2 regions of the Nocardia sp. NPDC057353 genome follow, and region 1 is predicted to be linked to the other one. Evidence: riboswitches for the same ligand, from Rfam matches in the RefSeq annotation. Region 1 holds a riboswitch; the other holds the start of a gene.
What was found. A riboswitch is a leader RNA that binds a small molecule or an ion and turns the genes downstream of it on or off. The one in region 1 is predicted to bind cobalamin.
Positions count from the first base shown of each region.

Region 2: it holds a riboswitch for cobalamin, as region 1 does, so the genes downstream of both, ACFUUZ_RS07730 (ABC transporter substrate-binding protein) here and ACFUUZ_RS19890 (short-chain fatty acyl-CoA regulator family protein) in region 1, are expected to answer to the same signal.

Region 1 is NZ_JBHVAK010000037.1:36,844-52,022, forward strand. It holds gene prpD (2-methylcitrate dehydratase PrpD) at 1-1,182, opposite strand, end outside; gene ACFUUZ_RS19890 (short-chain fatty acyl-CoA regulator family protein) at 1,680-3,113, opposite strand; cobalamin riboswitch at 3,278-3,444, opposite strand; gene ACFUUZ_RS19895 (heavy-metal-associated domain-containing protein) at 3,916-5,148, shown strand; gene ACFUUZ_RS19900 (decarboxylase) at 5,145-6,578, shown strand; gene ACFUUZ_RS19905 (pyridoxal-phosphate dependent enzyme) at 6,548-7,879, shown strand; gene ACFUUZ_RS19910 (hypothetical protein) at 7,987-8,502, opposite strand; gene ACFUUZ_RS19915 (ATP-binding protein) at 8,700-9,104, shown strand; gene ACFUUZ_RS19920 (helix-turn-helix transcriptional regulator) at 9,112-10,023, opposite strand; gene ACFUUZ_RS19925 (MMPL family transporter) at 10,153-12,327, opposite strand; gene ACFUUZ_RS19930 (TetR/AcrR family transcriptional regulator) at 12,391-13,026, shown strand; gene ACFUUZ_RS19935 (ATP-binding protein) at 13,156-13,560, shown strand; gene ACFUUZ_RS19940 (hypothetical protein) at 13,573-14,034, shown strand; gene ACFUUZ_RS19945 (TetR family transcriptional regulator) at 14,211-14,813, shown strand; gene ACFUUZ_RS19950 (nitric oxide reductase activation protein NorD) at 14,968-15,179, shown strand, end outside.
Region 2 is NZ_JBHVAK010000010.1:119,187-134,365, reverse strand. It holds gene ACFUUZ_RS07760 (LLM class flavin-dependent oxidoreductase) at 1-913, opposite strand, end outside; gene ACFUUZ_RS07755 (GntR family transcriptional regulator) at 982-1,638, shown strand; gene ACFUUZ_RS07750 (ABC transporter ATP-binding protein) at 1,654-3,273, opposite strand; gene ACFUUZ_RS07745 (ABC transporter permease) at 3,266-4,093, opposite strand; gene ACFUUZ_RS07740 (ABC transporter permease) at 4,090-5,073, opposite strand; gene ACFUUZ_RS07735 (class I SAM-dependent methyltransferase) at 5,051-5,818, opposite strand; gene ACFUUZ_RS07730 (ABC transporter substrate-binding protein) at 5,815-7,326, opposite strand; cobalamin riboswitch at 7,438-7,571, opposite strand; gene ACFUUZ_RS07725 (roadblock/LC7 domain-containing protein) at 7,582-8,001, opposite strand; gene ACFUUZ_RS07720 (hypothetical protein) at 7,998-8,366, opposite strand; gene ACFUUZ_RS07715 (LLM class flavin-dependent oxidoreductase) at 8,801-9,856, opposite strand; gene ACFUUZ_RS07710 (sigma factor) at 10,093-10,557, shown strand; gene ACFUUZ_RS07705 (molybdopterin-dependent oxidoreductase) at 10,624-12,918, opposite strand; gene ACFUUZ_RS07700 (cytochrome P450) at 13,083-14,303, opposite strand; gene ACFUUZ_RS07695 (TetR/AcrR family transcriptional regulator) at 14,372-14,899, shown strand; gene ACFUUZ_RS07690 (PaaI family thioesterase) at 15,009-15,179, shown strand, end outside.

The DNA.
Region 1 (15,179 bases):
GCGGGTCCACTCCGGATCCTCGGCGGTCGAGATCTTGTGCCACAGGTCCACGGTCGATGGCCGCTGCGCCCGCTCGGGGGTGTAGGAGTGCTCGTGGTGCCAGGTGCCGTCCTCCAGCGCGACCGCGAAGATATAGGGCACCGAGTGGTCGAGGGTCTCGCGCGAGGCGGTGGGGTCGAACTTCTGCGGGTCGCCGGAGCCGGTGCCGATCACCACGTGCGTGTGATGGCTGGTGTGCAGCACGATCGAGGCGATCTGGTCCAGGTCGCCGATCCGCTCTCGCATCCGCCGCGCCAGGTCGATCGGCGCCTGCGACTGGTACTCGGCCGAGTGCTCCTTGGTGTAGGTGTCCAGGATGCCGCGCTTGGGCTCGCCGGGGCCGGGCAGCGGCACCGAGTACTCGGCGTCCGGACCGCCGAGCAGCCAAGCGATGACGCCGTCCTCGCCCTCCCAGATCGGTGACGGCGCCCCTTCGCCACGCAGCGCCCGGTCCACCGCCTCGACCGCCATCTTGCCCGCGAAGGCCGGGGCGTACGCCTTCCAGCTGGAGATCTCGCCCTTGCGGGACTGCCTGGTCGCCGTCGTGGTGTGCAGCGCCTGCCCGATCGCCTGGTAGATGGTGGCGGTGTCCAGCCCGAGCAGGGTGCCGATCCCGGCGGCCGCCGACGGACCCAGGTGCGCGACGTGATCGATCTTGTGTTCGTGCAGGCAGATCGCGCGCACCAGATCCACCTGGATCTCGTAACCGGTCGCCAGGCCGCGGATCAGCTCGCGCCCGGTCCGGCCCGCATGCTGGGCGACGGCCAGGATCGGCGGGATGTTGTCACCGGGGTGCGAGTACTCGGCCGCCAGGAAGGTGTCGTGGAAGTCGAGCTCGCGCACCGCCACCCCGTTGGCCCAAGCCGCCCAGTCCGGGGAGAAGCGGCCGCCGACACCGAACACGGTCGAGCCGGGCTCGTAGGGGTGCGCCAGCGCCTGGGCGCGGGCGTTGGAAACCGGGCGCCGGGTCAGCGACGCGGCTGCCACGGCCGCGTTGTCGATGATCCGGTTGACGATCATCTCCTCGGTCTCCGGGGCGACCTCGACCGGGTCGGCGGCCACCTCCGCGATCCGCCACGCCAGGTGCTGCTCGCGGGGGAAGTCCGCCGCGGAACGGTGGGTGCGAACGAGATGATTCTTCACAGGCCGATGCCTCCGGGTCGTCGAGGGAATTTCGCTTGTTTCGCACGCTACAGCCGGGGTGGCAGCGGGGAAATCCGTCGCATCCGGCGAATTTTGTGGAAGCAACCCTGCAAATCTGTGGAAATTGCGGAAGGGCAGCCCCGGCTACGCGGACCCGCCTGCGGCAGAGGGGGATCCGGCCGACATCGAAGAACGGTCCCCCGTCGCGATAGGGTGGGCGAACCCCCGGCTCCACAGTGCTGCCACGTGCCACGGGAATTCGGCGGAAGGATCTCTGCTCGAAAATGAATACCCGGATCATGGGAATCCTGAATGTCACACCGGATTCCTTCCTCGACGGCGGGCAATTCGAGCGCCCCGCACTACGACGACGTCGTGACCGAGGTGCGGCGGTGATCCGCACCCACGATGTCGCTCCCACCGTGCAGGCCGTGCGGATGGCCGCTGCCGTCGCCACGTCGGCCCCGCTGCTCGCGCGGCACTGAATCTCGCTGCGCTCAGCTGGATCCGGTCGATGCCGCAGGGGCGTACGGGGTGTTGGCCGGACGGTTCTCATCCGCGGCCAGCGGGCGCCCGATCTGCGGGAAGGCACGCTGCGCGCACGCCGTGCGCTCACACACCCGGCAGCCTGCCCCGATCGGCACCGCGGCCGCGCGATCGGTGATCGGCAGGCCGTGGGAGTAGACGAGCTTGTCGGCGAAGGTGAGGTCGCAGCCGAGCCCGACCGCGAAGTCCCGCGCCGGTGCCAGGTAGCCGGGGTTGCTCTCCCCCGTGGTGCGCGCCAGCCACAGGTACGCGCGCCCATCCGGCATCTCGGCGATCTGGGTTCGGATCCGCCCCGGCGTGGAGAAGGCGTCGTGCACCACCCACAGCGGGCACGATCCACCCACCCGGGAGAAGTGGAACGCCGTGGCGGACTGCCGCTTGGAGATATTGCCCGCCCGGTCGGTGCGGACGAAGAAGAACGGCACCCCGCGCTGCCCGCGCCGCTGCAGTGTCGAGAGCCGGTGGCACACCGTTTCGAACCCGACCTCGAACTGCGCCGAGAGCAGATCGATGTCGTAGCGCAACGCCTCGGCAGCGCGCAGGAACGGGCCGTAGGGCAGGATCAGCGCCCCGGCGAAGTAGTTGGCCAGCCCGATCCGCAGCAACCGGCGCGACTCCCCCGGCAACCCGGCGGTGTCGGCGAGCAACTCCTCGAGCACGGCGGACTGGGTCAGGAACGCCAGCTGCGTCGCCACCTGGAAGGCCCGCTGTCCGGGAGTGAGGCGCCGAGCCAGAATCAAGGTGCGCGAGTGCGGGTCGAAGACCCGTTTCGGCCCGGGCCGCACCGGGTCCTCCGAACGGATCCGGACCGCGACATCGTGCTCCTCGCGCAGCAGCCGCGCCAGCTGCAGATCCAGCCCGCCCAGGGTGAACCGGCCTCGGGTGAACAGCTCCTCGGCCGCGGTGTCGAGCGCGGGGATGTGGTTGCGGCGGTCGTAGAAGTAGTCGCGGACGTCCTCGTACGGCATGGCGGTGCGGGTATCGCTCGGCGGCGCGTCGATGCCCGCGGTGAGCTGCTCGATCTGCCCGGTGGCGGCGCGCAGCCGCCGATGCTGGCTGATCAGCAGCCGCGCCGCGGTCGGCACCCGGGACAGCAGATCATCGAGCTCGCCGCTGGTCACCGTGGCCGCCTCGGAATCCTCGGCGAACACCGCCGCCAGATCCGCGAGCAGCCGCGCGTCGGTCTCCGGGGCGAAGAACCCGACCTCCAGGTCGAAGGTCGAGGTCAGCCGCATGAGCACCGGCACCGTCAGCGGCCGCTGATCGTTCTCCAGCTGATTGACATAGCTCACCGACAACGCCAGCGCCTTGGCCAGCCCGGACTGGGAGAGCCCGCGCTGCTCCCGCAACGCCCGCAGCCGTCCCCCGGCATACAGCTTCTCCACCACCGGCACCCTTCCTCGACACCCGGCTTTCCGGTTCGAGGCCGACACCCGCCGCGGCGCGCACGACGACGACGCACCCGGACAGCCGGATGCGTGGCAGGTCGGCGTAGCGCCCGGTCCACGAGGCGACGGCCGCCGGACACGGCGTGTCCGGCACAGCGGGCAGGTCTTCGGACTCGCGGGCACCGGCCCCCGAGGGGCCGACCTGGGGCGAACCCAGGCATTTCCTACCACGCCGTCGCTTCCCGGACCCGAGGGTCCAGTGCTGATGACGGCGGTCGTTCCCGCTCACCGCTGCGGGACAGTCCCGGATTCCCACCGGGTTCCCTCTCGCCCGCCACCCGGCCGAAGAGGCCTGGCGGTGGGCTTCGACGCCCCGCGCCCACCGTGGTGGTTCGGGACGAACCAGCTGCGGCGTTCAGCATATGCCCTGTTCGCGGCGGGTTGCGACAGGGGTGAGCGGGACCGGAACCTGCGTGCCCGAGACCACGGCCGCGGTCTGGTACCGCACGCCGGCCGGGCCGGTGACGGTGAGCGGCCACCGGCTGCCCGGTGGGCACCATCCGCACCCGGGTGGCGCGCGCCCGCGAGACACCGGTCGAGTTCTGGCGCGGCGCGCAGACCGCGGCACGGAAAGCGCACGGCGCGAACAGGACCGGCGCCCGCAATGGCATGCCGAGGCAGTAGCGGATCGGTATCGTGGAAGGTCGGATCGGCTGCGCGCCGGTCCGCCGCCGTAACCGAGAACGCCGTTCGGCAACCCCCGCCCGGGCGGTGCGCCCGACAGGCGCGAGGAGGTCCCGTGGACACCGATGGCGCTGCCCGATACGACCGCAGGGCCGTAGCCCGGATTCTGCGCGAACTCGCCGGACCCGCCCCCTTCGCCCAGGTCGCACCCCGCACGCACAGCCGGATCGAATACCGTGCCACCGCCCTGCGATTCGAGCCGGGCAGCCACCTCACGCTGTCCCAGCGGTTGTATCTGGAGCGCTTCATGCGGCCCTGCCCGCCCGAGCAGGTCACCTCGGCCACGCACCGGGTGAGCTGGCTCGACGAGGAAGGGGTGGCCAATACCGGACACTTCCACAGCGACGGCCTCGGCCCGGTCGTGCCCATCGCGGCCCGTACCGCCTTCCTCGCCCTGTGGAACGGGCTCCGCGCGGACGCCGGATTCGCCGAGCGCGCAGGACGTCTCGACGGAGCCGCGCGCTCGGTGCTGGCGGGCACCACCACCGACCACGAACCGCTCGAGGTCTTCCGGGTCGGGTTGGAGGCCGCCGCGCGGGCCCTGACCCAGCACGCGCTGCTGGCGCACCGCGTCGGGCACCGCGACCCCGCGCGATTCGCGCTCGCGCTGCGCGGGTCGGGCATCTTTGTCGCGGTCGCGACCCGTTGGTTCTGGGAGTTGCAGGCCTCCACCCACCGGCGCGGCATGGCCCCGGTCGAGCTGACCGCCGACCTAGACGGGCGGCTGCGCTACACCCCCGGCACGCTGGCAACGCTGCGCGTCATGAAGGAGGCCACGATCGCCGAGGCGCACGCGGTCATGCACCGCGCGCGCACCGAGGAAGGGCTCGGCACCGAGGCGGCCATCGCCAGGTACCACGACGAACTCGACCTCATCTCCCGGCAGTACGCCCTGCTCGCCCCGGGCGAGCAGCCCGCGTGTCCGGCCGCGGCGAGCACGCTGCTGCCGCTGGTGGTCGAGCGGTTCGTCGCGGCGTTCGCCGACGCGGTCCAGCGCTGCGAACTCGTGCCGCTCGCCGCCGCGGGCGAGGAGAGCGACGGCGCACCGGAATCGGTCTTCGCGGTGCCGGACATGAACTGCAAACACTGCGTGCGCACCATCACCGCGGTCCTCACCGCGATGGACATCGCGGTGCACGACGTCGACCTGGACCGCAAGATCGTGCGGGCGGAGTTCCGCAGCACGCGCAACCGGGACCGCGCCTTCGAGGCGCTGCGCGACAGCGGGTACAACCCGACCCCGCACGCGGGTGCGGTGGCGTCCGTGGGCGGGGAAGGCCGCGGATGATCCCACCTCCGGTCCCCGCGCTGCTCGATCCGCTGGTGCGCGAGTTCCTCGAGTCCGCGAGGCCGCTCGCCGCAGGCCACCCCACGCCGCTGCATCTGGTCTTCCCCGCGGTCTTCGCGGCCAATGCCGCCGCGCTGACCGCGGTGCTCGAGCAGCGCGACCTCAGCCACCGAATCTGGTACGCGCACAAAGTCAATCGCAGCGCCGCGTTCGCGCGGGAGGCCGAGCGCGCCGGGCTCGCCATCGACGTCGCCTCGCCCGGCGAGCTGGACAGCGCGCTGCGCGCCGGCTTCGCCCCGGCCCGCATCGAGGCCACCGGCCCCAAGGGCGAGCGATTCCTGCGGCGGCTGCTCGCCGAGGGGGTCACGGTCAATGCCGACAATGTCTGGGAGGTCGAGCAGCTGGCCGCCGCGGCGGGCGGGCCGGTGCCGATTCTGCTGCGCATCAGCGGGTTTCCCGGCACAGCCGCCAGCCGGTTCGGGATCGCGCTCGCCGCGATCCCCGCCGTGCTGGACCGGCTGGCGGCCTTCCGCGACCGGATCGCGCTGCGCGGCTTCTCCTTCCATCTCGACACCGCCGAGCAGCGGGATCGGGTGCGGGCGATCGCGGCGTGCCTGCCGCTGTTCGAGGCGGCGTGGGCACGCGGCCTCTCGCCCACCGTGCTCGATATCGGCGGCGGGCTGCGCCAGGTCTTCGCCGCCGATCCCGGCAGCTACGACGCCTACACCCGCGCCCTGCGCGAGTCGCTGCTCGGCCACGGGCGGCCGCTGGCCTGGTCGGGCGCCACCTTCGGCTACCGGGTGGAGGCCGGTGCGGTCACCGGCACCCCGGTGTTCCACAAGTACGCCAACACCGTCGCCCCCGCGACGGCGCTCGGCGCACTGCTCGACGCCGAGGTACCGGGGCAGGGGCGCTCGGTGGCCGCGATCCTCACCGACAACCTGCTCGAGCTCTGGCTGGAGCCGGGGAAGTCGCTCACCGACCACGCCGGGATCACCCTCGCCCGCATCGAATTCACCAGGGACCTGCCGGACGGGTCCGTCCTGGCGAACCTCGACATCAGCCGCGACCAGGTGACCCCCGCCGACCAGGAGAGCCTCGTCGACCCACTGCTGCTGGCGGGCGACGCCGCACCGCGCCCGCCCGAACCGGTCGCGGCATTCCTCGCCGGGCGGCTGTGCCTGGAGCGCGACATGGTCAGCACCCGCGCCGTCCGGCTGCCCTTCCGGCCGCGGCCCGGCGATCTGCTGGTGTTCCCCAACACCGCCGGATACCACTCGGACCTGTCCGCGGCCACCGCCGCCGGGCACCCACTGCCCCCGACCTTCGCGGTCAGGCGCGGACCCGGCGGGTTCACCGTCGTCCCCGACGCCGACCACCGTCCCGCCCAGGAGGGATCGTGCGCCCGCACGACAGCATCACCGAGCTGATCGGCAACACTCCGCTGTTGCGGCTCGACCCCGCCGTGCACGGCATCGCGCGGCTGCGGTTCTACGCGAAGCTGGAGTCCCACAACCCGTTCGGCTCGGTCAAGGACCGCGCCGCGTTGGCGATGCTCCGCGACGAACTGCCCGGGCTCCGGGCCGAGGGCCGCACCCTGCTCGAGGCGTCCAGCGGCAATACCGCCAAGGCCATGCGGGTGCTGGGGTCGCTGGACGGCGTCGGGCTGCGGGCGGTCACCAACCGGATCAAGGTCGGCGAGGTCCGCGACATGCTGCGCCTGCTCGGCACCGAGATCGTCGAGCTGCCCGGGCTCTCGGAGTGCCCCGATCCCACCGCGCCCGACGACGTGTCCTCGGTCATCGCCGCCACCATGACCCGGGAACCCGGCGCCTGGCACCACGCCTCCCAGTACACCAACGAGCGCAATGTCGAGGCCCACTACCGGGGCACCGGGTCCGAGATCCGCTCCGCGCTCGCCGCGGTGGGCATCGAGCGGGTCGACTACCTCGTCGGCGGGCTCGGCACCACCGGCTCCACCCGCGGCACCGCGACCGCGCTGCGCGAACACAACCCGCGGCTGCGCACCGTCGGGGTGGTCTCCACCCGCGACGACTTCATCCCCGGCATCCGCTCCGAGACCGAGATGTGGGACGTCGGGCTCTTCCAGCCCGACTTCTACCACCGCATCGTCACCGTCGGCGCCGAGCACGCGGTCGACGCCACCCTGCTGCTGGCGCGCCGCTACGGCGTGCTGGCGGGCCCCACCTCCGGCGCCGCCTACGCCGCCGCGCTCGACGTCCTGCGCCCGGCCGCCGCGGCGCTCGGCCCCGACGACCCGGACCTGGTCGCGGTCGTGATCGTCTGCGACCGCCTCGAGCCCTACCTGTCCTACCTGCGGGCCCGGCGCCCCGAGCTGTTCGACGACCCGGCCCGCCCGGCCCCGCCACACCCGGCCGAACTGGCCGCCGTCCCGCAGCTCGGCCCGGAAGCACTCGATGAACTCGACCGCACCCGGCGCGCGACCGTGGTCGACACCCGCGGAGCCATGGCCTACCGGGTCGCCCACATCCCCGGCTCGATCAACGTGCGCGACGACGTCCTGCTCGACACACCCCCGGATCAGCTGCCGTTCTGCCGGACCAGACCGCTGGTCTTCGTCTGCCCCGTGGGGCGGGTGTCCCGGCACTTCGCGGCGCTGACCCGCCGCTCCGGGTTCGAGGCCTACAGCCTCGCCGGTGGGCTCGCGGCCTGGCGCGAGGAAGGGCTGCCCCTGCAGCGGGCCCGCTGACCACCGACCGCGGGACCGGCGCAGCTCCGCAGCGCACGGACAGTCGGGGGCCGGATGAAGCTCGAGCTGCCCGTGCCGAGTCCGGCCTGCGGCTTACGAGAGATCGTTCAGGCACCGGGTGGCGGCTGGAAACGCAGAGCTACCGTCTGGCCCGCGGCGGTGCGCTCGCGGGTGACCACCAGGACGCCGGGCCCGACCACGACGTCGAGGCGTTCGCCTTCGCCATGCGTAACGCCCGCATGGTCGCCGTCGGTCGTCATGTTGAGCGGCGGGTAGGCGAGGGCGAGGACCAGCGTTCCGCTCGGCACATCGACGAGCCCCATCGGAACGGTTTCGGTCCGTGGCTCGTGTTCGAGGCCGCCCTCCGGAATCGGGCGGATACCCGGCTCGACCGGTGGCGAGACCCAGAGGGTCCCGTCATCGCCGCGCCGCACCTCGTGCCGACCGTCACCGTGGGCTTCCTCGACGTAGACCCGCAACCCGTCGAGCACCAGTTGCGCGCTGCCCTCGGCGGCGAGTTCGTCACCGTGGACATCCCAGCCACCGAACCGCGCCCCCGCATCACACAGCACCAGGAAAAGTCCGTCATGCACGGGATTTCGGATCGATCCGAGGTAGTCCACGATGGTTCAGCCTACGGCGGGGGATGCTCCGGTGTGTATACGCAGTGCGTGGGCTGTGGAGAGATCGCTTCGGCGAGTGCCGGTTCAGGACCGGTCGAATTTCGCACCGCGGACGAAGCAGTATCCGGCCGGGTGTGGACCGACTACGGTCGGGTACGACCCCCGCACACCCGCGGTGCGGTCCGGAAGGTCAGGCGATGAACGCTACCGGCGATACCCCCGTTGCCCTGCGACAGGAATTTCCCGCCGCGGCGGAAGAGCTGGCCGGGGTCCGCACCAGGCTGCGCGACTGGCTGGCCGGCGTCCTCACCGACCCCCGCCACGCCTACGACCTGCTGCTCGCCGCCATCGAGGCGTGCACCAACGCCGTCGAGCACGGGCATCGCGGGGACCGGCGGCCCATCCTGCTCGAAGCGCGGGTGCAGCGGGACATGGTCCGGGTGACCGTCACCGACCACGGGCAGTGGAAGACACCCGCGGCAGGTGCCACGAATCGCGGACGGGGGCTGGCGCTGATCGGCGCCCTCGTGCCCGAGTCGCGGATCACCGTCGGCGACGGCGGGACCGTGGTCGAGCTCGCGGCTCCCCTGCGCACCGCCTAGCGCCGGTTCAGTTCTGCAGGGTCGCGCTCGGGCCGTGGCCGTACTCGGCGCGGTAGGCGATCGCGAAGCGGCCGGGGTTGCCGAAGCCCCAGTCCCTGGCGACGGAGGTGACGGTCTGGCGGTCACCGGACGCGGCGCGGCGCAGCTGGTCGTGCGCGCCGGCCAGGCGCAGCCCGCGCAGGTAGGCCAGCGGGGTAGTGTCGAGCTGGGCGTGGAAGGCCAGCTGCACCGCGCGCGGGCTGACGAACGCCGCCGCGGCCACCTGCGCGATCGAGACGTCCTCGCGGGTGTGTCGTTCCAGGAAGGCGATCGCCCGCCGCAGGGTCTCCGAGAGCTCCGGGTCGCTGTCGACCGGGCCGAGGGGGAAGGCATCGGCGACGGTGGCGGCGACGTAGCGGGCCAGCGCCGCGGCCACCGCGGGTGAGGTCAGGGTGCCCGCGGCGGCGCAGGCGTGGACGTGCTCGATGACCGCGGTGAGCCCGGCGCTCTCGGCGGGGCCGGGGCGGCGGGTGAAGTCGCGCGCGGACGGCCTGCCACGCTCGGGGCCGGGCGCGCGGGGCAGGATGGCCGGGTCGACGACGAGGATGTCGTAGCCGGTGGCCCGTGAGGTCCCGGCGCCGGGTTCGGTGAGCCCGGCGAGCTCGCCGGGCGGCTCGGCGGTCAGGTCACCGGCGGGGTCGGTGCGCACGACCCGCCCGCGCCGCACCGCGCACACCCGCCAGGTGTCGCCGGGGTCGACGGCGTAGGACATGGCGGAGCCGAAGGTCAGCCGGTCCAGGCTGACCGCGGGGCCGAGCCGGATCCGCGCGACCGAGGTCGGGTCCGCTCCGGCACCGGAGGCGGTGCCGAACCTGGTCCCGGCGTAGGTCTCGGCCATGAAGGCCTCGATCACGGCGCGGTCGGTGCTGGCGAACTGCATGACGCGGGCTCCCTTCCGAGCCGCATTCGCTTCCCGTCATCGAGCTGTCCTGCGGGAACAGCCGCGGGTGGTGCCGTCGGTCCCCTCCACCCTCCTCCACATCGACGAAAAACGAAAGCAGGCCCGCCCTCAGCTCCGGAGCCGCGGCAGCCACCAGTTCCACCGGCCGAGGAGTTTCATGAAGGCCGGAACCAGCAGCATGCGCACGACCACCGCGTCCAGCGCGATGGCGACCGCCAGCGCGAACCCGAGCTGTTTGATCTCCAGCACCCGCGCGGTGGCGAAGGCGCCGAAGACCACGACCATGATGGCGGCGGCGACGGTGATCGCCCGCGCGGTTCGCGCGATGCCCGCGACCACGGCCTCGTCGTTGGCGCGGTCGGAGCGATCGGAGCCGAGCCAGTGCTCCCGGATCCTGCGGATGAGGAAGACCTCGTAGTCCATCGAGAGCCCGAACAGCACGACGAAGACCGTCGCGGGCAGGAATGCCTGGATGTAGCCGCGTCCGGTGAAGTCCAGCACCTGCTCGCCGTGGCCCCACTGGAAGACCGCGACGGTCAGCCCGAGCGCGGCCGCGGTGACGGCGAGGTTCATCGCGATCGCCTTGATCGGCAGCAGGACGCTGCGGAACACCGCCACCAGCAGCACGAACGAGAACGCGAGCACGCAGGCGACGACGAGCGCGAACCGGCCGGTAATGAGGTCGGAGAGCTCGACGAAGGCGGCGGTGGTCCCGCCGACGGCCACGATCGAGTAGGTGGACTCGCCGATCGCACCGGCCCGCCCCCGCAGCTCGCGGACCAGCTCCGCCGCCTCCGTGGAGTCGGTCGCCACGCTGGGGACGACCGAGAGCAGCAGCGCTCCCCCGGCCCGCACCGGGAGCACCGAGGCGACGCGCTCGTCCCGGCCGGTCTCGGCGGCCAGCGCGTCCAGCGCCGTCACCGCCTGCGCGGCGAGCGGCCCGCCGCCCTTGCCGACCGCGGCGAGTTGGATCGGCGCCAACAGCCCCGGCCCGAACTCGTCGGTGAGAACCTGCGCGGCGTGCCCGGACGGCGTGCTCTGGATCTGCGAGACGCCGGTGTCGTTGCCGTAGCGGATGGTGGTCAGCGGCCACGCGCACAGCCCGAGCAGCAGCAGCGCCGCGGTGCCCGCCAGGACCGGCTTGCGCATCACCGCGCGCGCCCAGCGGCTCCAGCGCTCCTCGGTGCGGTCGACCGCGGTGCGCCGCAGCCGTCCCCGGTCGATGCGGGGGCCGAGCGCCGCCAGCAGGGCGGGGAGCAGCGTCAGCGCCACCAGCACGCTGCTGACCAGCGCCGCGGTCACGCTCAGCGCGGTGCCGCGGAAGATGCCCGCGGGCACGACGATGAGCGAGCAGAGCGCGACCAGGACGATCACCCCGGAGGCGACCACGGTCTTGCCCGCCGTCTCCAGCGCGATCGCCACCGCGCGCTCTGGTTCGGCACCGGCCAGCTCCTCCCGGAAGCGGCTCACCACGATCAGGGCGTAGTCGATGCCGACGCCGGTGCCGATCATGGTCGCCACCGAGATCATCAGCGGATCGACCGGGATCGCGGCCGAACAGAGGTACAGCATGCCCAGGGAGAGCAGCACGCCCGCGCCCGCCATGGCGACCGGAACCAGCGCGGCCACGAACGCGCTGGTGGCCAGGAGCAGCAGCACCAGCGCGATCGGAACGCCGACCAGCTCGGCCCGCACCGTGTCGGCCTTCTCGACGGCGATGATGTCGTTCTGGACCGCGGAGAACCCCGTGGTCTCGACGGTGATCTCGCCGCCGCCGATGCCCGCGAGGTCGCGCTGCAGCCGCTCGGCCACCTCGGCGCGGGCGCTCATGTCGCCGTCGATGCCGATGACGGCGAAGGCCGAGCGCCGGTCTGCGGATACCTGCTCGGCCTGCTCGTAGGGCCGGGTTAACACCCGCACATCCGCGCTGGCGCTAGCGGTCGCCAGCGCGCCGTCGACCGCGGCCCGGTATTCGGGGTCGTCGACGGTGCGCTGCGCGGAGCTGAAGACGATGACGTTCTGCTCGACCCCGAGCGCGGCGAAGTGCTCGCCGATCAGATCGCCCGCCACGGTGGCCTCGCTGTCGTCCACCGTGAGGTCCGGCGCCTGCAGCCGCTGCTCCAGGCTCGGGTAGGCGATGCCGCCCGCGAGCGCGAGGACCACCCACACCCCGAGCACCAGCCACCGGTGCCTGGCCATCGCCCGACCCCACCGCCCGAGCAGCGTGAGCCGGGGCGGCGGCTCGACGGTCGCGCTGACACTCGGTTTCGGATTGACAGTCACTTTCATAATGAACGACACTGTAACCCGGTCGGCCGGTGCGCGCGACCGTGATTGGATGGGCCGATGACGGACTCCCCGAATGCGCGCAGGCCATCGCTCGCCGAACGCAGGAGGGTGCAGGCGATGCACGAGATCCAGGACGTCGCGCTGGAGCTGTTCGAGCGCGACGGGTACCGCAGCGTCCCGATCGAGCGCATCGCCGCCGCGGTGGGCACCTCCGCCAGCACCGTCTACCGCTACTTCGGCACCAAGGAGATGCTCGTCGTCTGGGACGACTACGACCCTCAGATCCTCGATCTTCTCGCCACCGCCGATCCGGAGCCGGTCGCCCCGGAAGAGCTGATCGAGCAGGTGCGCGCGGCCGCGCTCCCCCTGGCGGGCGCCTTCCTGACCACCGACGAGGCCAAGATCCGCTCCCGCATGCGGCTGGTAGCCGCCGAGCCCGACGTCCGCGCGGGCCAGCTCCGGCTCGCCGAGCAGCTGACCGGCGCCGTGCGGGTCGCGCTCGCCGCCCGGCTGCATCGCGACGAGAACGACCTGACGCTGCGGCTGGCCGCCGCCCAGGCGGTGTGGGGGTTCCTCGCGGTCATCGACCACTGGGTCGCCTCCGGCTTCGAGCCGAGCCTGCGCGAGGTCTTCGAGACCGGCACCGAGACCATCGCCAGGAGCCTGCGCGCGGTCCTCGTCGCCACCGACTGACCGCGCCCCGACATCGAAGTCGATGAGCTCGGCGGTGTCGGTCCCGGAAGCAGTACCCGCCCGGCTGTGGACCGACTACGGTCAGGTACGACCCCCGCACACCCGCGGTGCGGTCCGGAAGGTCAGGCGATGAACGCTACCGGCGATATCCCCGTTGCCCTGCGACAGGAATTTCCCGCCGCGGCGGAAGAGCCGGCCGGGGTCCGCAGGCGGCTGCGCGAGTGGCTGGACGGCGTGCTCACCGACCCCGCACACGCCTACGACCTGCTGCTGGCCGCCATCGAGGCGTGCACCAACGCGGTCGAGCACGGGCACGGCGAGGATCGGCGGCCCGTCCTGCTCGAAGCGCGGGTGCAGCGGGACTTGGTCCGGGTGACCGTCACCGACCACGGGACGTGGAAGACACCCGCGGCAGGTGCCACGAATCGCGGACGGGGGCCGGCGCTGATCGGCGCCCTCGTCCCCGAGTCCCGCATCACCGTCGGCGACACCGGCACCGTCGTCGAACTCGCCGCACCCCTGCTCGCCACCTGAGCCGGGGGCCGAGTGATTCAGCGTTCCGGGAGTCAGGTCGACTTCATCGGCCCCGTCGCGGGTGCCTGCAGCGCCGCACTCGCGGCCGGGCTGATAGCCACCGGGCCCGTCTTCGCGCTGACCAGCGATTCGCTGTGGGACGCGCTGTGCCCGGCCCTCGTCACCTTCCCGATCGGCCTCGCCCTCGCGGTCCAGACCTACCGCTGGCGCCGAACCGCCCGGCGGTTCGACACCGCCGCCGTCCCGGCCGAGGCCGAGATCCTCGCGGTGCGGATCCGCGCGGGCGGCGAGAACCCGGATGTGGCCGAACTGCGGGTCCGCATCAGCGGCCCCGGCTTCGACGCCTTCGAGGCGGCGTGCGAGGTACCGACCGCCGCGCCGCACCCGCGCATCGGCGACCGCCGCCGGGTGCTGGTCGACCCCGCGGACCTGAGCTTCGCCATCGGGTACGACCACCTGTTCGACGAACAGTAAACCGACCGATACGCATCCCGTTGCCTTTTCGGTAAACAACCCATTGACGATTGTCGATGACATATGTCAGTCTAAACGAGCAGTCGGCAGCGCGGAGAAGCTGCCGCCCAACATCTTCCACTCGCCACCCCCACCCGCCGTCGACGCACGTCGGCGGTACTGCTGGGATCGAGGTCATGACCGATGCATCCGGGAAGCCCCAGGGCCGCGAAGCCCAGCGGCTGCGCACGCGGGATCGCGTGCTCGACGCCGCCATCACCGAGTTCGCGCGCACCGGCTCGGCGGAGGCCGATATCGCGGCCATCGCCGAGGCGGCCGGTGTCGCGCGCGGCACCTTCTACTTCCACTTCCCGACCAAGGAGCACGTGCTGCTGGAGCTGGAGCGCCGCGAGGAGACCCTGCTCGCGGAGAAACTCACCCGCTACCTGCGCGGCGAGCACGACCTGCGGGGCGCGCTCGCCGAGACCGTGCGGCTGGTGCTCGCGCTGGAGCGCAGGCTCGGCAACACCCTCTTCCGCGAGCTGCTCGCGGTGCACTTCTCGCCCAACCGCGGCGACGGCGATCCCAGGGACTTCCCGATGATCGCCACCGTCGCCACCGAGATCGAGAACGCCCGCGACCGCGGCGAGACCCGCGACGGCATCGACCCCTACCACGCGGCCCTGTTCTTCCTGCTCGGGCTGTACGCGCTGCTCGCCACCACCCCGGACAACCGCGCCATGCGCGCCGGGATGCTCGACAGCTACCTGACCACCGCGCTGCACAGCATGGAGCGCTGATGACCACTCTCGAACGGAGCAATCCCCATGTGGCTGGATCTCGTGCGCATCATCGGGGCGTGGGTGCTGGTCTGCGGCATCATCGCCTTCTGGTACTGGGTCATGAAGAACATCGGCACTTTCTGATCGGCAGGCCGCCGGACGGAGCCGTTCCGTGAACCCCCGCGCGCTGGAGCGCGGCTGCGCGCTCAGCGCGGTCGCCTTCTCCGCGCGCCGCCGCGCCAATGCCCGCCTCATCACCGGCGAGCACCGCGGGTTCGGGCTGAATGCCGCGGGCACCGTCGTCCAGGTGCCCTACCCGTCCGCCCCCGGCTGGACCCGCACCACCCTGACCTGCGGCATCGCCCTGCAATGCGCGCCGTCGAA
Region 2 (15,179 bases), on a different contig from region 1:
CGAGTTCGTGCAGCAGCATCTCCTCGCGCTCCCTGGCGTGCGACTCGGTCTCGCCGACCACCGCGTACGCCATCGGGCAGATCTTCACCGCGCGCGGGTCGCGCCCGGCCGCGTCGATCCGCGCCTTCTGGTCCGCGTAGTGCGACTTCGCCACCTCCAGCCCGGGATCGCCGGTGAAGATGAGCTCGGCCCAGCGCGAGGCGAATTCACGGCCGCGGCCGGACGACCCGGCCTGGATCACCACCGGGCGGCCCTGCGGGGTGCGCGGCACGGTGAGCGGGCCGCGGGACGAGAAGAAGCGGCCGCTGTGGTTCAGCTCGTGCACCTTGGCCGGGTCGGCGAAGTCGCCGGTGCGGTCGTGCAGCAGCGCGCCCTCCTCCCAGGTGTCCCAGAGCCCGGCGACCACCTCGAGGAACTCGTCGGCGCGGTCGTAGCGCTCGTCGTGGCCGAGGTGCGCCTCGATCCCGAAGTTCTGCGCCTCGCTGTCGTTCACCGAGGTGACCACGTTCCAGGCGGCCCGGCCCGCGGAGAGGTGGTCCAGCGTGGCGAAGGTGCGGGCCACGTGGAACGGCGGGTAGTAGGTGGTGGAGTAGGTGGCGCCGAGCCCGATCTTCGAGGTGGCCTGGGCCAGCACGCCGAGCACGACGCTGAGGTCCAGCTTCACCGGGCGGGCGCCGTAGCGCACCGCCTCGGCCACCGAGCCGCCGTAGATGCCAGGCATGGCCAGCCGGTCGTCGAAGAACATGAGGTCGAAGCAGCCTTCCTCGAGCTGCCTGCCGACCTTGGCGTAGTAGGACGCGTCCAGGTACCCGTGCTCGGTGGCCGGGTGCCGCCACGACCCCGAGTAGACCGAGGTACTGCCCGCCTGCATGAATGCGACCAGCGTCATCCGGTCGTCTCGTCTCGCTGTCATGGAAGGAATTTAACATCTGATATATCAGATGCCAACCCTTACATGCGTTCGTTGCTACACTCCGGCGCATGGCTGGTTCGGTCGACATCGCGGGCACCGTGCGGGAGCGGGCGGCGCGGGAGCTGCGCGATCGCATTCTCACCGGGGTCATGGCGCCGGGGTCGCGGATCGACCTGGACGCCATCACCGAGGAGTTCGCGACCTCGCGTACCCCCGTCCGGGAGGCGCTGCTGGAGCTCTCCTTCGAGGGGCTGGTGCGGGTGGCGCCGCGCAGCGGGATCACCGTCATCGGGATCGGCGCCGACGACGTGCGCGACAGCTTCACCCTGCTCGGAGTGCTCACCGGGCAGGCGGCGGCCTGGGCCGCTGAGCGCAGCACCGAGGCCGAGCTGGCGCGGCTGCGCGAGTTGGCGGCGGAGGTGGCGGCGCGGTCGGGGGACGATGCGATCGGGGCGGCGAACTGGCGGTTCCACCAGGCGATCCACCGGGCCGCGCACTCGCCCCGGCTGCTCACCCAGATCAAGCAGGCGGCCCGGGTGGTGCCGACGAACTTCCTGCGGCTCTTCCCGGATCACGAGAAGCACTCGCTGCACGAGCACGACGAGCTGCTGGACGCGCTGGAGGCGCGGGATGCCGATGCCGCCCGGCGGATCGCGGAGCGGCATGTGCTGGAGGCGGGGATCTCGCTGGCGGCGTGGTTGGAGAACGGGGGCGCCGCGGGCTGAGCGGCATCGCCGCGGTCAGCGCCCGGCAGGCTCGGCGGAACCGGATTCCGCGGTGGGCACCGGCGTCGCGGAGCCGATCTCGGCGGCGGGCGGCGGTGCGGCCGGCGAGTCCGCGCGGCCGACTTCGGCGGCGGGCAGCGCCGCGGGGTCGGTTTCGGCAACGGGCGGCGCCGTGGGGTCGGTGTCGGCGGCGGGCGGCGGTGCGGGGTCGCTCTCGGCGGCGAGGAGTCTCGCGAGGGCGCCGGTGCGGGCGGTGCGGAGTTCGGCGGGGGTGCCGATGGCGGTGATGCGGCCCGCGTCGACGACGGCGACGCGGTCGGCGCGGGCGAGCTGGGTGCGCAGATCGTGGCCGATGACGACGACCGCGGCGCCGGTGCGGCGGCGGTAGGCGTCCACGTGGTCGAGGATGCGGCCCGCGGTGGGGGCGTCGAGCGCGGTGGTGATCTCGTCGCAGAGCAGCACCCGCGGCTCGGCGAGCAGCGCCCGCGCCAGCGCGGCGCGCTGCAGCTGCCCGCCGGAGAGCCCGGCCGGGTACCGGCGCAGCTGCTCGCCGGTGAGCCCGAGCTCGCCGAGCAGCTCGGCCGCGGCTTCCCGCGCCGCCGCCCGGCCCATGCCGCGCAACCGGATCCCGGTGTCGGCGACCTGGTCCAGCACCACCCGGCGCGGATCGAAGGAGGCCGCCGACTCCTGCCACACGTACTGCACCGCCGCGATCAGCGCCCGGCTCCGGCGGCGCAGCGGCGGCATCCGCTCCCCGTCGACCAGCACCGCCCCGCGCCGCGCCGCGACCAGTCCGGCGACACACCGCGCGAGCGTCGACTTCCCCGCCCCGGACACCCCGACGACCCCGAGCAGCTCGCCGGAGCGCACCGCCAGCTCGACCCCGCTCAGCACCGGAACCCGCCCGCGCACCACCGACACCCCGCTCAGCCGCAGCACCACCGGCCCCGACGGCACCGGCGAATTCGCGGCCTGCACCGTCGGTTCCGCGGGGGCGACATGCACGGTCTCGTCACCCACCCGCGCCACGAACGGATCGTGCGTCACCAGCAGCACCGACCTGCCCTCGCCGCGCAGCCGCTCCAGGCTGCGCACGAGCGCGCGCCTGGCGATGGTGTCCAGCCCGACGGTCGGCTCGTCCACCACCAGCAGCCGCGGCCGGGCGGCCAGCACCTGGGCCAGCGCGAGCCGGGCCCGCTCCCCGCCGGAGAACTCGAACGGGAAGCGGCGCAGCATGGCGTCGAGCCCGGCCGGGTCGAGCTCGAAGGCGACGGTGGCCAGGATCTCCGCGATCCGCGCCCGGCGCGCGCGGCGGTCGCGGGCCTCGGGGTGGTGCAGCGCGACCAGCTCGCCGAGCGCGGCGCCGATCCGGCGCGCCGGGTTCAGGGTGGCGGCGGCGTGCTGCGGCAGGTACCCGACCCGGACTCCCGCCGCGACCCGGATCTCCCCGGTGATCGCGACCCCGGGCGGCACGGCGCCCGCCACCGCCGCGGCGATGGTGGTCTTGCCCGCACCGGAGGGGCCGAAGAGCGTGACGATCCGCCCGGCGGGCACGGCGAACCCGATATCGGCCAGCAGCACCGTGTTTCCCGCGCTCGCCGTCAGGCCGCGCACCGTGACCAGCGGCTCAGCCACGGCGGCTCCGCTCGGCCAGGCGCAGCGCGACGGTGCGCGGGTCGGTCAGCAGGTCGTCGGCGAGCAGGTTGATGCCGACCACGAGCAGCACGATCAGCCCGGCGGGCAGCGCGACCGCCAACGGGGCGGTGGTCAGCGCGTCCTTGTTGGCGGCGACGGCGACCGCCCAGTCCGGTGCGGTGGTGTCGAAGCCGAGGCCGAGGAAGTTGGCCGAGGCGAGGAAGTAGACGGCGGCGGTGAAGCGCAGCGCGATATCGGCGGCGAGCGGGCGGGCCAGTTCGCGGACGGCGTAGCGGCCGTAGCGGTACCTGGCCGGTTGCCCCTGCATGCGCAGCGCCGCCATCACCGGCCCGCGTACCACCGAGCGCGCGGCCATCCGCACGAAGCGGGCGCTCGGCGCCACCAGGGCGAGCGCGATGGCGCCCGCGACCGCCACCGGCGCGCCCTCGGTGCGCAGCGCCGCGACCATGATGAGCAGCAGCGAGGGCAGGCAGAGCAGGACGTCGATCGGGCGCATGAGCAGGTCGTCCACCCAGCGCCGCCCGGTGGCGGCCGCGGTGACGCCGATGAGGAAGCCCGCCAGGTAGGCGATGAGCACCGTCGCCGCCGCGACCAGCAGGAAGGTGCGGCCGCCGGTGAGCGCGGTGGCGAGGACGTCGCGGCCGAGCCGGTCGGTCCCGAACGGGGACCACTCCGACGGCCCGAACGGCGCCTGCCTGGCCCGCGGCGCCGACGCCGCGAGCACCGGTCCGACCAGCGCGAAGAACACCGGGATCGCGAGGCACGCAACGGCGATTGCCCGCCGGAACGACGACCTCACTCCCCCACCCCGTCCGCCGAGCACGGCACCATGCGCTGCCCGGCCAGGTCGATCAGCAGGTTGATGCCGATGGCAATGGTCCCGGTGACGGCGACGATGGCGAGGATCACCGGCTCGTCCCGGTTGCCGATGGCCCCGATCAGCTCGGAGGCGATCCCGGGCACCACGAACACCGCCTCGACGATGAGCACCCCGGAGAGCAGCCCGTCCCCGGTGCGGCCGAGCTCCTGCATCGCGGGCGCCAGCGCGTTCGGCGCGATGTGCCGGAGCAGCAGCGAGCGGCGGCGCACGCCGAGCCTGCGCGCCTGCGCGATGTACGGCTGCTCCAGCACGTCGACCACCCCGGCCCGCACTAGCCGGACCAGCGGCGCCGCCACCCGCGCCACGATCACCGCGAGCGGAAGCACCAGGTACTCCGGCCGCCGCAGCACGGTCTCCAGGTCGGCGCCGATGAAGGTCGCGGGCAGCAGCCCGAGATCCAGGGCGAGCCAGCCGACCAGCAGCACCGCGAGTACGAAATCGGGCACCGAGTCCACCGCGATGCTCACCGTCGTCACCGCCCGGTCCAGCCACGAGCCGGGGTGCAGCCCCGCCGCGAACCCGGCCAGCACCACCAGCGGCAGCAGCAGCGCCAGCGCGAGCACGGCGAGCAGCCCGGAGACGAGCAGCGGCCCGGCGATCAGCTCCGCGACCGGCTCGCCATTGGCGTACGAGGTGCCGAAGTCGCCGGTCGCCGCGTTCCCGAGCCAGTCGAGGAAGCGCTGCGCGGGCGCGATGTCGAGCCCGAGCAGCTCCCGGTTGGCGGCCCGCTGCTCGGCGCCGAAGACGTCGCTGTTCTGCACGTCGGCGGCGTCGCCCGGCATGAGCAGCGCGAGCCCGAACACCAGCACCAGCAGGATGCCGAGCTGCGCCACCCCGATCCCGGTGCGGCGCAGCAGGAACCGCGCGAACGGCCGCTCAGCGGATCGCGACCACGACACGGTCGTCGCCGTACTGCCAGACCGTCCCGGCCTCCGCGAACCCTGCCTCGCGGGCGAAGGCCAGGTAGTCGTGCGCGGTGGGCTTGTCGTGCACGGTGTGCTCGAACCCGCCCGCGCGCAGCCGCACCAGCTCGGCCAGCTCCGGCGCCGCCTCGACCGCGGCCCACCAGGCCTGCCAGTCCTCGGCGGCGGCGGCGCCGGTGCGCCCGGCCCGACGCCTGGTCACGGCCCTGGCGAGCGCGTCGAGCCGCGGCCCCTCCTCTCCCTCGTAGAGGTGGTCGCCGTCGAGGAAGAGCCCGCCCGGCTCCAGCGCCTTCGCGCAGACCGCGATGAGCTGCCGCAGCGGCTCCCGGTTCATCCAGTGCAGCGCGGTGGTGCTGACGAAGGCGTCCGGCGCGCGGTCCAGCTCGAGCCGCTCGAACCAGTCCGGCTGCCGCAGGTCGGCGGCGACCGCGCGGAAGCGCTCCGCGGGCAGGGTGCGCTCGGCGAGCGCGAGCAGCAGCGGGTCGGCGTCCACCCCGACGACCGTCGATTCCGGGAAGCGGTCGAGCAGCCGGGCCGCGAGCGTGCCCGGCCCGACCCCGAGGTCGACGATCAGCGGGTCCAGCCTGCCGACCAGCTCGGCCACGACGTCGCCGAGCACCTCGAAGCGCTGCTCCCGGTCCGGCATGTAGTGCTCCTGCTGCCGGTCCCAGCGCCGCACCCAGTACTCGGCGCGCTCGGCGCTCAATGCGGCGGCGCTCACGCGGTCACCCCGTCGAAGCGGGCCCAGGCGTGCGAGTTCGGCACCGTGGCCGGGGTGTTCCCGAACCCGGCGCGCGCGGCGCTGATCCACGGTGTCTCGGCGAAGAACACGAATCCTCCTCGGTCGTGCAGTATCTCGTGCATGGAGCGGTAGAGCGCGGCCCTGGCATCGGCGGTGGCGGTGGTCTGCGCCCTGGCGTAGAGCGCGTCGAACTCCGGGTCGGCCCAGCGGGTGCGGTTCTGCGGCGCGCCGGTGATCAGCCGGGACGCGAAATGGTTCGGGATCGGCAACGGGCCGGACTGGCCCATGGTGAGCGCGCCGGTCTCCAGCGCGTCGGTGTAGTAGCTGTCCTTGGAGCCGATCACCACGTTCACCCGCACCCCCGCGGCGGCCGCCTGCTCGGCGAAGAGCCGGGCCGCCTCGACGAAGCCGTTCGCCACCGGCGCGGTGAACAGGTCGAAGGAGAGGTCGCGGACCCCGGCCCGCGCCAGCAGGCGACCGGCCTCGTCCGGGTCGTAGGGGTGCGCGGGCAGCTCGGCGGAGTACTGGAAGCCGCGGCCGAACACGTCGGTGCCCGGCTCGCCCATCCCCTCCAGCGCGACCTTCACCAGCTCGGCGCGGTCGACCAGGCGCATGAGCGCGCGCCGCACGTCCGGCTTGTCGAAGGGCGGGCGGTCGGTCTTCATGGCGAAGAACAGGATTCCGCTGCCGGGGGTGGTCTGCACGGTGACGTCGTCGCGCCCGGCCAGTGCCCGGCTCGCCACCGGGTTCAGGTTGTCCGCGAAGTCGATCTCGCCGCCGCGCAGCGCGTTCAGCCTGGCGTCCGGCTCGGCGCTGACGATCCGCAGCTCGCCGACGGCGGGGGCGCCGTCCCAGTACTGCTCGTTGGCGGTGGCGACGAAGGTGCGGCCCGGCTCGAACTCGCGGAAGACGAAGGGCCCGGTGCCGACCGGCCGCGCGAAGTCGACCGCGCCGTTCTTGACGATCTTGGTGCCGTACCCGGCGAGCGCGATCGGGAAGTCGAACGACGGCTGCCGCAGCACCAGCTCGACGGTGCGCGGGTCCACCGCGCGGGAGAGCCCGAGATCGACCGGGGCCAGCGAGGTGGCCGCGACGAAGGGGCGGCGCTGGGCGGGCCCGAGCACCCTGGCGATGGTGTACAGCACGTCGTCGGCGCCGAAGGCGGTGCCGTCGTGCCAGCGCGCCTCGCGCAGCGCGATCCGCCACCGGGTGCCGTCCGCGTTCGGCTCGGCCGCGAGCGCCAGCCGCGGGATCGGCGTCATGGTCTCGTCGACCTCGAAGAGCCCGTCGTAGACCGCCTTCATCCTGGCCTCGTCGACGAAGAGCGTGTTCACCCCCGGATCGATGCCCTCGCCCGCGCCGGAGCCCTGGAAGGCCGCGGTGAAGGTGCCGGTGTCCACCGCGGGGCGGGAGCTGCCGCACCCCGCCGCGAACGCGCCTGCCGCGGCGGCGGTTCCGAGCAGGAATGCCCGACGCCCGAATCCCATGACCCGACTCCCTTCGCGTGCGGCGCACGCGAAGGGGCAGCAGCGAACGCGCCGCGGCCCGATGGAGAGGACGGCGCATCCGGCGCCGACCATATCCGCGTGGCCGCGACCGTTTCCGATACAGCGACCCGCGGGTATCTGGCTTCGGCTCGGACGAGCCTCACAGTTGCGGGACAGCCCCGGAATCACACCGGTCTTCCCCGCGGGACACCGACATCATAAGCACGGCCGAAACCGGATGTCCGGTTCGCCGGGTCAGGCTGCGGGCGCCTGCAGGATGCCGAGCACCCGCTTGGCGGCGGCGTTGAACCGGCCCAGGTTCACCGTCGGCGCGCTGGTGACCACCAGCAGCAGCGTGGAGCTGAGCGGGAAGACCCCGACGCAGCCGCGGTCGGCCTCGAAGACCGCGGACTGCAGCCTGCCCTGGGTCACCAGGCTGGTGAAGTGGTCCCCGATGCCGATGGCGGCGGCGGCCATGGCCGAGCTGCGCATGGCGATCGAATCGCCGTGCGTCATCTGCCCCGAGACGTCGTCGGCCGCGACCACCAGCCCGTCCCGGCTGGTCATGACGGCGTGCTCGACGTCGGGGATCTCCTCGCAGGCGCGCTGCAGCAGCATCCCGACGGCACGCGGGTCGCCGAGGGCGATCTCGTGCCGGTCGAACGCCCGGCTCACAGCCGGATCGCCTGCTCGATCCGGCGCAGCTGGTGGCGGGCCAGCGCCAGGTTGCCGCGCGACTTGTCCAGCGCCAGGTAGAGGAAGAGCTCCTCGCCGTCGTTCCGGACCAGCGGCATGATCAGGTGGTACTGCGCGTTGAGGGTGACCAGGATGTCCTGGACGTTGTCCCCGAGCTGCAGCGCCTCGACCGCGCGCAGCTTGGCCCGCAGCACCTCGGTGTTCAGCGCGCCCGCCATGTCCAGGTCGAAGAGTTGATTGCCGCCCTGCTTCCCCAGCAGCATCCCGCTGCGCATGTCCACGAGGGCGATGCCGATGGCGCCGTCCACGCTCATGCCGTCCCGCAGTGCGTCGTCGAGCTTCATATCTGGTGCACTCCTGAATCCCTGCGCGGACGTCATCTCGGGTCGCCTGCGGTGGGACAGTCTCGGTACCGCCCGGAGGGCACGCTCGTCATTCATCATGGCTATGAACGCGCCTCCAAGCGGGCGTCATGTTTTGTGGCGAAAACTCAGAAAACCGGTCGGTTCTCATGAGCAGCGACAGCTTAGCAACGACCTTCGGGTTGGTCGATACTTCAAAAACTTGACTTATGGTCTGAAATAAGTCCTTTTAAATAGGACGAAGCCCGCAATTCCGGGGTGATCCCACAGCGGTGCCAACGCGCCTACCTGGGAGTTCATCCACGCAGGTCAGCACGCTTTCCGGATTTGCGAAGACAGTGAACGGCGGCGCTAAACGTGATGCCGATCACAAAAATCGACCATACAGCATGCAATTCCTGCGACGCCGCAGGAAATTAACTGGTCGAGTGCCCAGGGACTGTGATCAGCGGCGCAATACTCGGCGGCTGCCAGCCCAGCGCGGGCGCGACCAGCTCGACCGCGTCGTGCAGGATCTGCTCGTACTCGGCGCGGTGGAACTCGTAGGGCAATTCCAGGCGCAGCTCGGTGGTCTCGGCGAGCACCGGGTCGGCGTGCAGCCGCTGCACGATCTCCGCGGCGGGGCCGACCAGGTCGGGGGCGAAGAGCACGCGGCGCTCGCCCTGCGGGGCGAGGGTGCGCTCGCGCCTGGACTCGGCGTAGCGGCGGTACCGCTCGCGGGTGGCGCGGTCGGCGCCGTCGGTGGGGACGATGACCCGGCCGACGGCGACCCGGCCCGGCCGCGCCGGGTCGATCCGCTCCCGGTAGGCGGCGATGAGCGCCAGCTGGCTCGCGCCGAAGTCGTCGCTCTGCTCGCCGAGCACGATATTGCCGGTGAGCAGGTTCAGCCCGCGCTCGCCCGCCCAGCGCACCGAGCGGCCGCTGGAGCCGCCGTACCAGAGCCGGTCGATCAGCCCGGGGCTGTGCGGTTGCAGCCGGGGGCGCTGCGTGTTGCCCGGCGAGTGGATGACGGTGTCGGGGCCGCCCAGGTACCCGCCGCGCAGGTTCTCGACCAGCCGCTCGATCCTGGTGTAGGAGAGGTCGTAGGAGCGCCAGTCGCCGTCGAAGACCAGGTCGCCCATGAGCTCGGCGTGCGGCGGGGTGCCCGCGCTGAACCCGGGCTGCAACCGGCCGCGGGAGAGCACGTCGGCCAGCGCCAGGTCCTCGGCCAGCCGGAACGGGCTCTCGTAGCCGATGGGAATGACCGCGGAGCCCAGCTCGATCCGGGTCGTGCGCTGCGCCGCCGCGGCCAGGAAGACCGCCGCCGAGCCGACGCCGTGCTCCAGGTGCCGCTGCCGGATCCAGCCGCCGTCGAAGCCGAGCCGCTCGCCGTACTCGAAGAGCCGGAGCGTGTCCGCCAGCCCGGTGTACGGGTCGTCGTCGGCGAAGTTGCCCGGGGTGAGGAAGGCGAGAGTGGTGACGCTGGTCGGCACCCTGCCAGGAAACCCGCGCGAGCACCGCGCCGCCACCGTTGCGTTCAGCCGGATTCGATCGTCCGGCGGTGCATCCGGCCGCTCGCCCGGGTGGTCACCCTGACACCGGCCGCCCGGTGTCAGCCGCGGGGCGGAGGACGGCGGTGGGATCGTCCGCCGAATGGTGGATGCCGGAAGGGCGCGCCGGGCCTAGGATTCAGAGCAAACGACCGGCACGCGAACAGCAGGAGCGATCAGTGGACGCCGACACATCCCGCGACGAGCTCGACCGCACGGTGGACGCCGCCGCCGCGGGCGACGGCGCGGCGCTGCGCCGGCTGCTCGACCGGGTGCGCCCGCTGGTCACCCGCTACTGCCGGGCCCGGCTGGAGGCGGGCGCCGCCGACACCGTCGCCACCGGCGTCTGCGCCGAGCTGCTCACCGCGCTCCCCCGCTTCCGCGAGTCCGGCGGCTCCTTCCTCGCCTTCGCGTACCGGATGACCTCGCGCGCCGTCGCCGACGCGGTGCGCCGCCGGGGCGCGCGCAGCCAGGAGCCACTGGCGAACCTCCCGGAGAAGCAGCGCGAGGTGCTGGTGCTGCGGCTGGTGCTCGGGCTCTCCGCGGATCAGACCGCCAGCGCGCTGCACACCACCACCGGCGCGATCCGGGTCACCCAGCACGAGGCGCTGGACGCGCTGCGCAGCACGCTCGCCGCCGCCTGAGCCGGATCAGCGCCGCTCCCACGGGATCTGCTCGCAGCGGGCGGGGGCGGCGGCCGAGGGATGGGCTCAGCGGGAACCGAACTCGGGGGGCTCGAAGGAGCGGACCGGGGGCGGTTCGCCCGCGAACTTCTCCACCTGGACCAGGCAGCTGTTCGGCGACGGCCCCTGGGCCAGCGGGCTGGTGCCGATGTCGGGGGTGACGGCGTTCGGGTTGCCGTGCCGTTCCAGGCCGAGTTCGTCGTCCGGGTCGAACCAGGCGCCGGTGGCGATCTGGGCGACGCCGGGGAGCAGGGCGTCGGAGACCACGACCCCGGCCAGGAAGGCACCGCGGTCATTGAAGACGCGGACCAGGTCGCCCGCGCGCAGGCCGCGGGCGGCGGCGTCGGCGGGGTGCAGGCGCAGCGCTTCGCGGTCGGCGATCTTGGCGTCCCGGCTGGTCGGGCCGTTGTCGAGTTGGCTGTGCAGCCGGGTGGCGGGCTGGTTGGAGAGCAGGTGCAGCGGGAAGCGTTCGGCGCGTGGGTCGCCGAGCCACTCGCGGTCCGGGTACCAGGCGGGGTGGCCGAGCAGGTCGCCCCCGGCGGCGACGGCCCGCGAGTAGATCTCGATCCGGCCCGAGGGGGTGCGCAGCGGGTGCCGCTCGGGGTCGGCGCGGAAGCGTTCCAGGTCGTGTTCGCGCTCGGGGAGCTGCGGGCGCAGGTCCAGCGGCGGGCCCGCACGGAAGTCGCGGTAGGCGGGGAGCTCGATTCCCGCCGCGGCGGCGTCGGAGCGGGTCGTCTCCCAGGTGTGCTCGACCCACTCGGCGGTGCTGCGCCCGGCGGTGAAGGCGGCGCCGAAGCCGAGCCGCTCGGCCAGCGCGGCGAAGACGGCGTGGTCGTCGCGGGCCGCACCGTAGGGCTCGAAGACCGGGTGCATGGGGGTGAGCCAGTGGTCGCTGCTGCTGCCCGCGAAATCTTCGCGCTCCAGCGCGGTGGTGACCGGGAAGACGATGTCGGCGTGTCTGGCGGTGGCGGTCCAGCTGTGCTCGTTCACGATGACCGTGCCGGGGCGGGTCCAGGCGCGGCGCAGCCGGTTCAGGTCCTGGTGGTGGTGGAAGGGGTTGCCGCCCGCCCAGTAGACGAGGTCGATCTCCGGGTAGACGTGGTCGGCGCCGTTGTAGCGGTACCGCTGCCCCGGGCGCTCCAGCAGCTCGGTGATCCGCGAGACCGGGACGGTGTCCGGCACCGGGTTCGGCCCCTGCGGGACGGTGCCGATCGGGAAGGGCGGCACCCGGCGCTGCAGCGTGGTCCCCTTGCCGACCCCCGACCCCATCTGCACGCCGCCGCCGGGCAGCCCGATGTACCCCAGCGCGGCGGCCAGCGCCCAGGCCGCCCAGTACGGCTGCTCGCCGTGGCGGGCGCGCTGCACTGCGTAGGAGAGCCCGATCAGGCTGCGGCCCGCGGCGAGTCTGCGGGCCAGTGCGCGGATCTCGGCGGCGGGGACGCCGGAGAGCTCGGCCGCCCACTCCGGGGTCTTGGGCACCCCGTCGGCGCCGCGGACGTAGCGCGCGAACTCGTCGAAGCCGGTGGTGTAGCGGGCCAGGAAATCGTCGTCCTGCAACCCTTCGGCGAGCACCGTGTGCACCAGCGCCAGCAGCACCGGCACGTCGGCGTTCGGGCGGCAGGGCAGCCAGCGGGCGCCGACGGCGGCGTCCACATCGTCCCGGATCGGCCCGACGTGCACGATCTCCACCCCGGCGGCACCGAGTTCGGCCAGGTGCCCGCGGTCGTCGTGCGCGCCGAGCCCGCCGGGGTTGACCTGGGTGTTGCGGCTCGGCGCGCCACCGAAGAGCACCAGGCAGCGGCAGTGCTCGGCCACCTCGGCGGTGGTCGGCGCCTGCTTGCCCGCGTAGTAGGCGTTCAGCCCGATGATGTGCGGCACCACCACCTCGGCGGCGGCGAAGGAGTAGGTGTCGACCGAAGCGGTGTACCCGCCCGCCAGCCCGAGGAAGCGGTGCAGCTGGCCGGGCGCGTGGTGGAAGCGGCCCGCGCTGGCCCAGCCGTACGAGCCGCCGTAGATCGCGCGGTTGCCGTGCGCGGCGATGGTCCCGCGCAGCGCGGCGGCGGCGAGGTCGAGCGCCTCGTCCCACCCGACCTCGACGAACGGCTCGCGGCCGCGGCCCGCGCGGTCCCGGTCGCGCAGGTAGCCGCGCCGGACCGCGGGGCGGGCGATCCTGACCCCCGGGTCCCGCGCGGCGGCCAGCGACCGGCCGATCGGCGACGGGGCCGGGTCGGAGTCCGCGGGGCGGACCGCGATCCCGCCGTCCGGCGCTGGTCCGACCAGGTAGTTTCCCCAGTGCGTCGCGGTCAGTCGCGGTTCCGGCATCTGCTCCCCCCTCTGGTTCCAGCGAAACCTCGAGGTTACCGGCGCTCGGAATCGGACCGGGCCGACTGGGCCCCGGGCGATGCCGGGCCGCACCGACTGCGCACTGCGGAGGCCGCATCCGACTGCTCGCTGCCGATCCGCGCAGCGTGCGAGGTGTGTGCCCGCTACTCGATCCGCACCGGCACGTGCGTCCAGCCCGCGACGCTCGTCTCCCGCGACCGGCGCAGCCCTGCTCGGTCCACGGCGAACGACGGCATGGCGTCGAGCATGGCGTCCAGCCCGATCCGCCCCTCCAGCCGGGCCAGCGCGGCGCCGAGGCAGCGGTGGATGCCGTAGCCGAAGCCGAGGTTGTTGCCGCTGAACGGGCGGGTGATGTCGAAGCGCTCGGCGTCCGGCAGCGAGCGCGGGTCCCTGGTGGCGGCGGCGAGCAGCATGAGCACCGGGCGGTGCGCCGGGATCGTGCGGCCGTGCAGCGTGACGTCGCGCCGGGTGTAGCGCACGTCGTACTGCACCGGCCCCTCGTACCGCAGCACCTCCTCGAAGGCGCCTGCCAGCAGCGAGCGGTCCGCGCGCAGCGCCCGCCACTGCTCGGGGTGCTCGCCGAAGAGCACCGCCGCGCTGCCGAGCAGCTTGGCCACGGTCTCCGCGCCCGCCCCCGCGAGCAGCGAGATGAAGCCGAGGATCTCGCGGTCGGTGAGCCGAGTGGCGCCGCCCTCCTCGCGCTCCACTTCGACCTCGATCAACCTGCTGATCATGTCCTCCCGCGGCCGCGCCCTGCGCTCGGCGATCAGCGCGGCGTAATACCCCGTGCTGGCCTCCGCGGCCGCCCGCCCCGCCGCGCTCATCCCCATCTGCCCCGGCTCGCGCTCCAGCGGCGTCGCCAGCCACTGCCGCAGCTGCTGCCGATCCGCCTGCGGCACACCGAGCATGGTGGTGATCACCTCGATCGGGAAGAGGTTCGAGTACTCCGCGACCACGTCGAACCGCGCACTGCGCAGCCGGTCGGCGAAGGCGCGCACGGTCTCCCGGATCATCGGCTCCAGCCCGGCGATGGCACGCGGGGTGAAGACCGCGCTCACCAGCTTGCGCATCCTGGTGTGCTGCGGGGGATCCATCATGATGATCATGGGAATCCGCTGCTCCGGTGGCTCCGGGGCGAGCACCTGCTCCAGGGTCACCCCGCGGCCCGAGGAGAAGGTGTCGAAGTCCTTCATTCCGGGGACCACATCGGCGTAGCGGGAGAGCGCCCAGAAGCCGTAGCGGGCGCTGTGGTACACCGGCGCTTCGTCGCGCAACCGGCGGTAGACGGCCTGCGGGTCGTCGTGGAATGCGGCGGAGAAGGGATCGAATTCGATGGCGTCGTCGGCGACGAGCGAGTGATTCATGGCGTGCCTCTTGTCTGTCCGGCCGCTGCCAGGATTACACTTCTTACAGATTACGTAAAGGTTGTAAAGTGCCCTCGATTTCCTCCGCCGACCACGGAACCCGCACCCGCATCCTCCGGGCAACCTTCGAGGTGCTCGGGCGCAAGGGGTACGGCAAGCTGAGCCTCTCCGATGTGGCCGCGCAGGCGAAGGTCTCGCGACCGACGCTGTACCGGTTCTTCGCCTCCAAGGCCGAGCTGCTCGCCGCGTTCGGGGCATACGAGACGGCCAATATCGAGGCGGGGCTGCGTGCCGTCACCGACGGACTGGAAGGCCCCGCCCGGCTCGACGCGGTGCTGCGGTACATGGTGGAGCACCAGGCGTCGTACTCGCTGAGCCGCCTGGTCGACATCGAGCCGGACTACGTGCTGGTACAGCTCGAGCGGGTGATCCCGATCATGCGGAGGTTGCTGGAACCGGTGGTGACGCAGGGTGATCCGCGGATCGTCGCGGGAACGGTGGTGCGGGTCGCGGTCGCGCACTACCTGGTGGGCGGGGACGATCGGGCCGAGTTCCTGGCACAGCTGCGGCAGGCGGCGGGAATCGGCGCGCCCTGAACCCTCCTATCGCGCCATCGAAAGCGGGAATGCAGCGGCTCCGCGCCGCCCGCGGTTCACCCGCCGCTGGTCGAATGGGGTGGCATCGTCCGCGAGGAAGGAAGAGGCCATGACCAGCACCGATACGCACGCCGATGAGACCGTCGGCAAGCGCGTCACCGAGTTGACCACGATCTTCGAGCGGGGGCTGACCGAGAATCTCGGAGTCGGCGCGTCGCTGGGGATCCGGCTGGAGGCGGCGGGCGAGGGGTACACCCGCTACTACCTCGACCCCAACCCG